DNA from 3 places in the Thalassolituus sp. ST750PaO-4 genome. Region 3 is predicted to be linked to each of the others. Evidence: predicted binding sites of a transcription regulator. Region 3 holds the regulator's gene; each other region holds the start of a gene.
The links. The regulator LexA, encoded in region 3, represses DNA repair genes until DNA is damaged. The targets are predictions, from matches to a motif close to TACTGTNTANNTANACAGTA.
Positions count from the first base shown of each region.

Region 1: the regulator LexA is predicted to act here: its motif matches at 2,115-2,134, upstream of HUF18_RS05550 (amine dehydrogenase large subunit).
Region 2: the regulator LexA is predicted to act here: its motif matches at 1,312-1,331, upstream of recN (DNA repair protein RecN).

Region 1 is NZ_JABVCB010000005.1:688,300-691,506, reverse strand. Features, by position in the region: gene mauD (methylamine dehydrogenase accessory protein MauD) at 1-260, opposite strand, end outside; gene HUF18_RS05555 (MauE/DoxX family redox-associated membrane protein) at 270-815, opposite strand; gene HUF18_RS05550 (amine dehydrogenase large subunit) at 808-2,007, opposite strand; gene hisI (phosphoribosyl-AMP cyclohydrolase) at 2,327-2,707, shown strand; gene HUF18_RS05540 (phosphoribosyl-ATP diphosphatase) at 2,735-3,067, shown strand; gene HUF18_RS05535 (histidine triad nucleotide-binding protein) at 3,101-3,207, shown strand, end outside.
Region 2 is NZ_JABVCB010000013.1:572,778-575,984, reverse strand. Features, by position in the region: gene dnaK (molecular chaperone DnaK) at 1-518, opposite strand, end outside; gene grpE (nucleotide exchange factor GrpE) at 635-1,210, opposite strand; gene recN (DNA repair protein RecN) at 1,360-3,033, shown strand; gene fur (ferric iron uptake transcriptional regulator) at 3,132-3,207, opposite strand, start outside.
Region 3 is NZ_JABVCB010000001.1:76,684-79,890, reverse strand. Features, by position in the region: gene HUF18_RS00350 (YfaZ family outer membrane protein) at 1-288, shown strand, start outside; gene HUF18_RS00345 (DUF6586 family protein) at 314-793, shown strand; gene HUF18_RS00340 (hypothetical protein) at 915-1,166, shown strand; gene HUF18_RS00335 (cell division inhibitor SulA) at 1,277-1,723, opposite strand; gene lexA (transcriptional repressor LexA) at 1,756-2,355, opposite strand; gene HUF18_RS00325 (TetR/AcrR family transcriptional regulator) at 2,622-3,207, shown strand, end outside.

The DNA.
Region 1 (3,207 bases), on a different contig from region 3:
GGACAGGTCGGCGACAGGAAAAACACCAGCATGGCTTTTTCTTTATCGCGGCCAATATGCACAGCACCACCGGTCAGGCTGTTAAGGGTAAAGGCCGGGGTTAAATCACCGACTTTCGGCCCGGAGTCATTCATCAGCGCACCCATCGGCGCGATACGTTCAAACAACACGCCGATCTGGCGGGCCAGCACAAAAAAGGCGAGGGCCAGCGCCATTACGGCAACAAATAAAAATGCGACAGCAAAATACAAAGCAGTCATAACGACCTCTTAAATTCGTTTCAGTGAGTTGGCCATTTCACGGATGGCCAGCAGGTTGGCGTTCACCTGCTCAAATAACAGGAAGGCGAGCGACATAAAGACGGCAGCAGCGATGGCCACCACGATTTCGGCGCTCTGCAGTGCTTCCGGCAGACCGAGCAATGGCAGCAGAGCGAAGACCATCAGCAGCGCATTACGCAGCAACAGGGTTTTGCTCAGCAGTTGCGGAGTACCGCCACAGCCACATTCGATGCGGGTATGACCGCGATGGATATTGATGCCCATAGCGATGGCATATCCCCCGAGCAACAGCGCCGCCAGCACCAGTCCGGCAACACGGCTGGCGCTGAATAACAGCATCAGCACCAGCACGCCTTCGAGAGCCAGCAAGGCAGCAGCAGCGGGCTTAACCAAAGCTTCCGGCAGCAGTTCGTAGTCGGCAACAAAGCCCTGGAATTCGAGAAAATCCAGTGCTTTGTGCAGTGCAGCGCGCAGGAATACCAGCAGGGTAAACACCAGCAGCGTGAGGCTCGCCAGTGGCAGTAACTCAGTCATGAGACACCGCCAGCGAGGTGGTCCAACCGGCTTTTTCGTCGGCCGCCGCCTTCTCAAACATAAAGTCGCCATCGCTGCTCAGTACGTACTTGTCGATGGTTTCATCTTCTTCATTGGAACCGAACAGCACCGGGGTTTTGCCCTCAGTCACACTCAGCGCCACCATATGCGGTGCCGGAGAACGGCTGATGAGTTTTTTCTTCTTCAGACTGTAAGCCCAGATTTCTTCAGAGCCGTTTTTATGGCTGCCGTCATAAGCGCCTGAATGCATCAGCATAAACACCATATCCAGCGTGCTGCTGTAAGCCGTGATGGCATAACCACCCGGAGCCCAGTCGCCTTCGATGCCGGCATTCACCTGCAGTTTTTCTTTCATTTTTACGGTTTTGCCACTGTCATCGGCGAGGTACAGGGCACCGCCGAAGGTGGTCAGGATCAGCTCACCGTTTTTACGGCGTTCGCTGTGGATATAAATCGGGTCGGCATCCACATCGAATAATTTGCCCGATGCTTCAACACTGTATTCCTTACCTTTCAGGGTGAAGGTTTTCAGCTGACCGGTACCACAGGGCGTACTGAAGCTGGTGCCTTTGAGTGCCGGATAAACGCCGTAACATCCCGGGGTCGGCACTTCAGTAATCACTTCGCCGGCGGCAATATCAATGACCGAAACCGAGGTGGCCGGTGTGGCATTCTGCACATACAGCAGTTTTTCATCGGCGCTTAATTCCAGCAGCTGGGTCATGCCAATGGCTTTTACGGCTTTATTAGGCACGATGATTTCTTTCTTACGGCTCAGGGTTTCTACGTCATACACCTGCACCACACTTTCTACCGGACCATAAGTAATGCGCTTGGCAAAGTCCGACAGCACGTAAACGGTTTTGCCGTCTTTCGAGACTTTCATCTGCGAGGTAATCCCCGCCGGCATCGAACCTTTATAGTGCAGGTCATCCTGAGCGAAGACGTGAATCTGGCTGGCGCCCCCCCACGCGGCTTCGTTCATAAACACATTCGGCCCGGGCTGAATGGTTTTCTCGACCGTAAAAACTTCCGGCTTAAAGGGCTCTGCCTGCGCCGCCGGCATCACCGCCGACAACAGCAGGGTTGCGATACAGGCCGCCAGCGGTGCCGGAGTGAATACGCGGCGGGACAGGTTTCTGGTTTTACTTTTTTGCTTGGTTAACGTCATGGTTTGCAGCTCTTGTTGTGAGTCTGCAGGAGTGAAGAGCAGCGCCCATGCCAATGCCTGAGTTAACAGGCCAAACCTACCTCTGATGGGGTACCTAAAGAGGCCAATACTGACAATTTGATCAGAATTGTTACGTACTGTTAGTGCCCGCTATTAACGATAAAACCGTCAGCACTATAAAGGCGCGCCGGACAATAACGCCGGCGTTGTTCTGGTGCGTCTTGTTTGCTGCCTTCTTCACCTGCATCCACAGGCGGCGAAGCCCTACCCGAAACCCCGGGCATGGGGTATCCTGCGACCTCTGAACGCGGGGGATGTTATGAGTAACTGGCTTGATGCCGTAAAGTGGGACGCCGATGGTCTGGTGCCGGCCATTGCGCAGGATTATAAGACCGGCCGTATCCTGATGATGGCCTGGATGAACCGGGAAGCACTGGCGCTGACGGTGCAGGAAAACCGCGCCATCTACTATTCCCGCTCGCGCCAGCAACTGTGGCGTAAAGGCGAGTCTTCCGGCCATGTGCAGCAGCTGCACGAAGTGCGCCTCGACTGTGACGCCGATGTCATCACCCTGCAGGTGGAACAGATTGGCGGTATCGCCTGTCACACCGGCCGCGAAAGCTGCTTCTACCGGGTCTATCAGGATGGCGAATGGGTCAGCGTTGATCCGGTGCTGAAAGATCCGAAAGACATTTATTGATTGCTACTTAACGAAACTGAAACAGCTATGAGCGATATACTTTCCGCCCTCGGCGATATCCTTGAAGAACGTAAGAGCGCGGCCGCCGATTCATCCTATGTGGCCAGCCTGTATCACAAGGGCCTGAACAAGATTCTGGAGAAGGTTGGCGAAGAAGCCACCGAAACCATTCTGGCCGCCAAAGACGCCGAGACCAGTGGCGATAACAGCGATGTTATCTACGAGACCGCCGACCTGTGGTTCCACACCCTGGTGGCACTGGCCAAGCTGGGTGAGCGCCCGGAAGCCGTGGTTAACGAACTGGCACGACGCTTTAATATGTCCGGCCTGGAAGAAAAGGCGTCACGTACGCCCAAGTAAACCGGTACAGACCAGAGAACTGAGAGATTGAGTATGCCGGACTGTCTGTTTTGCCAGATTGTCGCCGGAAAGATTCCGGCCAATGTCGTTTATGAAGATGAGCACCTGCTGGCGTTTCACGATATTGCGCCTAAAGCAGA
Region 2 (3,207 bases), on a different contig from region 3:
GCGGTTGGCTCGTTGATGATACGCTTAACTTCCAGACCAGCGATTTTACCGGCGTCTTTGGTTGCCTGACGCTGGGAATCGTTAAAGTAAGCCGGTACGGTAATAACCGCTTCAGTTACTTTCTCGCCCAGATAATCTTCTGCGGTTTTCTTCATTTTCTTCAGAATTTCAGCAGAGATTTGTGGTGGCGCATATCTTTCGCCTTTTACTTCTACCCAGGCATCACCGTTATCCGCTTCCATGATTTTGTAAGGAACCATGGAGATATCTTTCTGTACTACGTCGTCTTTGAAACGACGACCGATCAGACGCTTAACCGCAAACAGGGTGTTGTTCGGGTTGGTGACGGCCTGACGCTTGGCTGACTGGCCAACCAGTACTTCGTCGTCAGCATAAGCAACGACGGAAGGAGTGGTGCGATCGCCTTCAGCGTTTTCAATCACTTTGGTTTTGTCGCCATCCAGGATTGCCACACAGGAGTTGGTGGTGCCCAGGTCGATACCGATAATCTTACCCATTTTTCAATTCTCCATTCATGGCAGCTTACGCTGCGTGAACTATTAACCGTTGTATTTGTGTTGCTTTCTATATAAGTCCGGGAAACAGGCTTTCAAGGCCCCCGGTAACAATAAAATCAGGCGCTTTCGTCGATTTGTGGTGCGCCTTTACTCACCACCACCATTGCCGGACGCAACAGGCGTCCCTGCAGGGTGTAACCTTTCTGCATCACCGCAATAACTGTATTCGGTGCGGCATCCGGATTCTCAACCATGGCCATTGCCTGATGGAATTCCGGATTAAACGCAGAACCAACCGGATCTACACTTTCCACCTTGAATTTTTCCAGACCGGCAACCAGGCCGCTCAGGGTCATTTCCACGCCTTCGCGAATCGCTTTTGTCGCTTCATCATCGGCAACAGCCGCAGCCAGCGCGCGTTCCAGATTATCGACGGTCGCCAGCATTTCGTTGGCAAACTTCTCAACGCCAAACTTATGGGCTTTTTCCACATCCAGCTCAGCACGACGGCGTACGTTCTGCATTTCCGCCTGAACACGCAACACCTGTTCTTTCAGCTCAGCCACTTCCTGCAGTGCGCCGGCAAGCTGATCATCAGCAGATTCTGTGGCAGTGGCATCCGCCGCATCCACCGGAGTTTCAGTGTCCAGTTGTTCCTGGAGTTCTTCTTGAACCTTCTGCTCTTCCGACATCTATCTTTCCTCGATCACTATTTTCGAAACTGTCGGCTATATGGGGGACGAACGGATGAGATTCAAGGGCAGCGCTGCAACATTCTCTTGACAGAATCTTATACTGTATATAAAAACACTGTATATCCATTCAGATACGGAGCATGACCATGCTGGCTCATCTGTCCATTCATCAGTTTGCGTTAGTCGATCAGCTGGAACTTGAACTGCAACCCGGTATGTCGGTGATTACCGGCGAAACCGGTGCGGGTAAATCGATTTTGCTTGATGCGCTCGGGCTAACACTCGGCGAGCGGGCCGACGCCGGCTGTGTGCGTAACAATGCCGAAAAAGCCGAAGTGTCCGCCTCATTCACACTGAACGAACAGGCGCGGTTATGGCTGCAACAGCGGGATATTCCCGCCGATGATGACTGGGTAATCCTGCGCCGTATTATTTCCGCCGAAGGCCGTTCACGCGGCTATATCAATGGTCGCCCCGCATCCGCCAACGACCTGAAAGACATCGGTCAGTATCTGATCGAAATTCACTCCCAGCATGCCCATCAGCGCCTGCTGCAGAAAGACACCCCGCGCCAGCTGCTGGATGCCTTTGGCGGGCTGCAGCTGCAGGCAACCGAGGTAGCTCTGGTCTGGTCCGAGTGGCAGCAACACGCCAAACGCCTTGCCATGCTGCAGGAAGAAAGTGCCGAAGTAACCGCCCAGCGTCAGCTGCTGACCTATCAGGTTGAAGAGCTGCGCCAGCTGGCACCGGGAGAGACCGAGCTGGACGAGCTGGAAGCCGAACATAAACGTCTGGCCAATGCCGAAAGTATGCTGCTTAACGGCCAGTATGCGATGGCTGCCTGTTATGGTGACGACAACGGCGAGCTGGCTGCAACCCAGCTGACCTATCAGGCCATTACCCGCCTCGATAATATCGACGACCAGCATCCGCTGCTGAACGAAGCCCGGGATTTGCTGCAACAGGCGCAAATCCAGCTGGAAGAAGCCGGTCGTTCGCTGCAGCACTACCTTGAGCTGGTCGATATCAATCCGCACCGGCTGCAACAGGTAGAAAGCCGCCTCAGTGACCTGTACAGCATGGCGCGCAAGCATCAGATTCAGCCACAACAACTGCACTCTTACTGGCAGGAGCAGGAAGAAGCGCTCGCCGGCCTGAATCTCAGCGACGAAGATCTGGCTGAACTGGAACAGCAGGTACAGGAACTGCAGGCAGAATACAGCACACTGGCACAACAGCTCAGCAGTGCCCGTCAGGCCGCCGCTGCGCGCATGGACAGAGAAGTTGAATCACACTTTGAAGCACTTGCTCTGGGTCGCGCCCGCTTTATCACTCAGGTTGAAGCCGGCAGTACCGAGCACGGCAACAAACATGGCATCGACCAGATCGGCTTTTTTGTACAGACCAACCCGGGCATGCCCGGCGGCCCACTGGCCAAAGTCGCCTCTGGCGGTGAGCTGGCCCGTATCAGCCTGGCCATTCAGGTGGTAACCGCTGCCGTCAGCGAAACACCTTGTCTGATTTTTGATGAGGTCGATGTCGGCATCGGTGGCGGAACCGCTGAGCGCGTTGGCCGCCTGCTACGGACGCTTGGCAAAGACAGCCAGGTGCTCTGTGTTACCCACCAGCCGCAGGTCGCTGCTCAGGCACATCAGCATTATCAGGTAAGCAAAATCAGTGGTGACAGCGCCACCCACACCCAGCTGCGTGAACTGAGTGAGAAACAGCGCTCAGAGGAAATTGCGCGGATGCTGGGCGGCGTCGATATCACCAAACAAACCCTGGCTCATGCGCAAGAAATGCTGGCGCTGGTCAGATAGACCGGTGCCAGCACAGCGATACTGATACGCAGAAGCGGTAACCGACAGACATAAAAAAAGCAGCCAATGGCTGCTTTTTTTATGTCTGTCGCGCAGGATTATTTTTTCTTGCGTACGTACAGCACCAGACTGTGCTCAACCAGATCAAAGCCGTGTTCTTCGGCAATTTCATGC
Region 3 (3,207 bases):
ACCGATGATTTTGATGGCGCGGCTATGGGGGTTGGTGGCTTTTTCCGCTACAGCTTCCCGGCAGCTCCGGATGTTGGTCTGGCGGGCTATGCCTATTACGCGCCGCCGGTTGTATCATTCGGTGATGCTGAAAACATGATCAACAGCGATATCCGTCTGCAGTTCAGTCTGCTGCCTACGGCACGAATCTATGGCGGCTATCGTTACAACAGCATCCGTATTGAAGATATTAATGACCGTTACAAACTGGGCGATGGTGCTCACTTCGGTCTGACCATCGACTTTTAATCTCAATTTTCCGCCGGAGCAGGCTATGTCGCAGTGGATTGGCTTCACCAATCAGAAACTCTATCAGTGCCGGTTGTTGCTGGAACAGCTGGCTGCTCAGCAGTCGGCTGCTCCAGCCTTGAAGCAGGCGCTGGAAGAGAGTGCGCTGTATCAGCTGCGCGATGCCTGGCTGTCTTACCTGGCCGAACTGGGTGATATGGTTGCTTATCGTCAGCCTGTCCGCTCTCTGGAATCACTGCTGCAGAATGCGCCGCTGACCACCGGCGAAATGCGCGAGCTGCAGCATCTGGCGGAGAATGGATTTTCCTGGCTGGCACAGATGCTGGCAGCGGCAGATGCTCAGGGACGTCCGTCCGGAATGAATCAGCCGGCAGCGGCCGTACAGACGGTTGAGGCTCAGGGCCGGATTGCGTTGGTTGCCACCCCGCACTCACCGGTTGCCGGTTGGCTGCAGGATCTGACCCGCCTGATTGAAGACCAGCGCGCCAATCGTCAGGAAAGCTGACTCCTTGATGAGCATATTTATGCAGAACCGTTTACTTTTTATTACTAACGGTTCTGTGTGTCGCTCAAGCTATTGAAAACATCCTGTGATACACTCCCGCGCCCAGTTTTGAGAGGCGGTTATGGCGCGCTTTTTTGAAATCGTAGAACTTTCCAATGGTGATATCGCCCTGCGTCGTGCCGACGATCAGGACAGCGATGCACTGGTGTGTATTCATTTTTCCGAAGATGCCAAGGCCAGCCTGCAGGCGCATCATATGGATGTTGCGCGGGTAATGCTGGAAGCCGGTGTACGTAAAGTCGGCGAGCTTTCCGGTATGGAAGTTGAGCGCGAAGACTTCGACACCCCTGAGTATCAGCAACGATTGCACTGAGCTGTGCTGTAGTGAATTGCCTACAGTCTGTACGTGTGAAGCTGTGCTGAAAGCATAAAAAAGCCCTGATCAAGATCAGGGCTTTTTTTGTGTTCGTCGTTTTCTACGCTTCAGGGGCGGCGCTGAATCAGCACCACATGGCTGCCGCTCTGGTCGGCCTGCTGGCGAATGACCTGCCGTTCGTGGTTGCTCAGCTCGCCCTGCCATTCAACAATCATATGACTGTTGCCGGCCGCCAGAACTTTGCTGCACAGGGCCAGCTGGGTGTCATTGCACAGATCGAGATGAATCACCGGCGAATGCTGCAGGCCCATGCTTTCCAGCCAGCTTTTATTCATCGGACGGTGCGGGCTCAGCCACATCAGCCAGCGCTTATGCGCATTGCACTGTGCCAGCATCGGCAGCAAATGCATGGGCTGAATCGCACCGCCTTCACTGACGATGACCTCGGTCAGACTGCCGCGCAGCGCACTGGTGCTGACCCTGGTCATTCTGCCTGGTTGCTGGCTGCTGAGAGATAAGCCGGCTTCTTCCATTCCGAGTAATAACTGACGCATAACAATCACCCCGAACCTGTGAACAGTTGCTGTTAGCTGCGGCGTACAACGCCGACGTATAAACCTTCAACGGCAAATTCCGTTTCCCGCAGATCAACTTCAATGGGCTTAAAGTCGTCATTTTCCGGGTGCAGAATCACCTGATTACGCTTCTTCTCGTAGCGCTTGACCGTTACTTCGTTATCGACGCGGGCAACGATGATTTCGCCATTACGGGCGGTTTCGGCTTTGTGTACCGCAATGTAGTCGCCGTCGAGAATACCGATGTTCTTCATACTGTCGCCATGAACTTCCAGCAGGAAGTCTGCAGAAGGGCGGAAGAAGCTGGGTGGAATCTCGCAGTAATCGGCGATGTGTTCCTGAGCCAGGATAGGCTCACCGGCGGCTACACGGCCAACGATCGGCAGACCCGGGTTCTGCTCTTCAACAATGCGCAGGCCGCGGGAAGCGCCGGGCATAATTTCAATCGCACCTTTACGTGCCAGCGCCTTCAAGTGTTCCTCTGCGGCGTTAGGCGATTTAAAGCCCAGCTCGGCAGCAATTTCGGCGCGAGTGGGCGGAAATCCTGTTTCTTCCAGTGAGGAGCGGATGAAATCCAGAACCTGCTGTTGTCGTGCCGTGAGCTTGATCATGATGCTTATCCAGTCTGTTGATCCATACAGTATGGTGTAAATGTATACAGTATTTTATCCAGTGTAAACCCCTGTTATCAGAGGTCTGTGGATTGCGGTGTATTCACCGCCGTTGTACTGACCCGGATAATGGAGTGAGGCTTTTAGCCTTTGGCCGTATATGGGGTTGCCTAAATCTCGTTTTAAACGTATGTTTGAAACAGTTGTTTTGTACTGTCGGCGATGGCAATAAAGCCGCGACAGCGTGATAAGGCAGATGCAGGGTTATGGCACAGAAAGATACGGTAAAAAGTATCCTGAATGCGGCAGAGGAGTTGTTTTCGGAGCGTGGCTTTGCCGAGACCTCATTGCGGAATATCACCACGAAGGCCGGAGTGAATCTGGCGGCGGTGAATTATCATTTTGGCTCTAAGAAGGCGTTGATTCAGGCGGTATTTGCCCGTTTCCTGACGCCATTCTGCGAAGATCTGGAACGTGAGCTGGATGCCGTACAGGCACGTCTGGATGGCAAGGTACCGGAATTACCGGGCATATTAATGCTGCTGTCGCAGACGGCGCTGCGTGCCGGACATGACAGCCCGCGCCGCCTGGGTATCTTTATGCGCCTGCTGGGACTGGCTTATACCCAGGGGCAGGGGCATTTACGCCGTTTTCTGCAGAAAGAATATGGCCCGGTGTTTAAAGCCTTTATGCGTCTGGTGACGGCTGCGACTCCTGAACTTTCCGATGAAGACCGTTTCTGGCGTATCCACTTTATGCTGGGGGCGACGGTGTTTACATTGTCGGGGGCCGATTCACTGACGGCGATGGCGGAACACGATCTGGGCAAGGGTTCGGATATTGCGCAGGTTG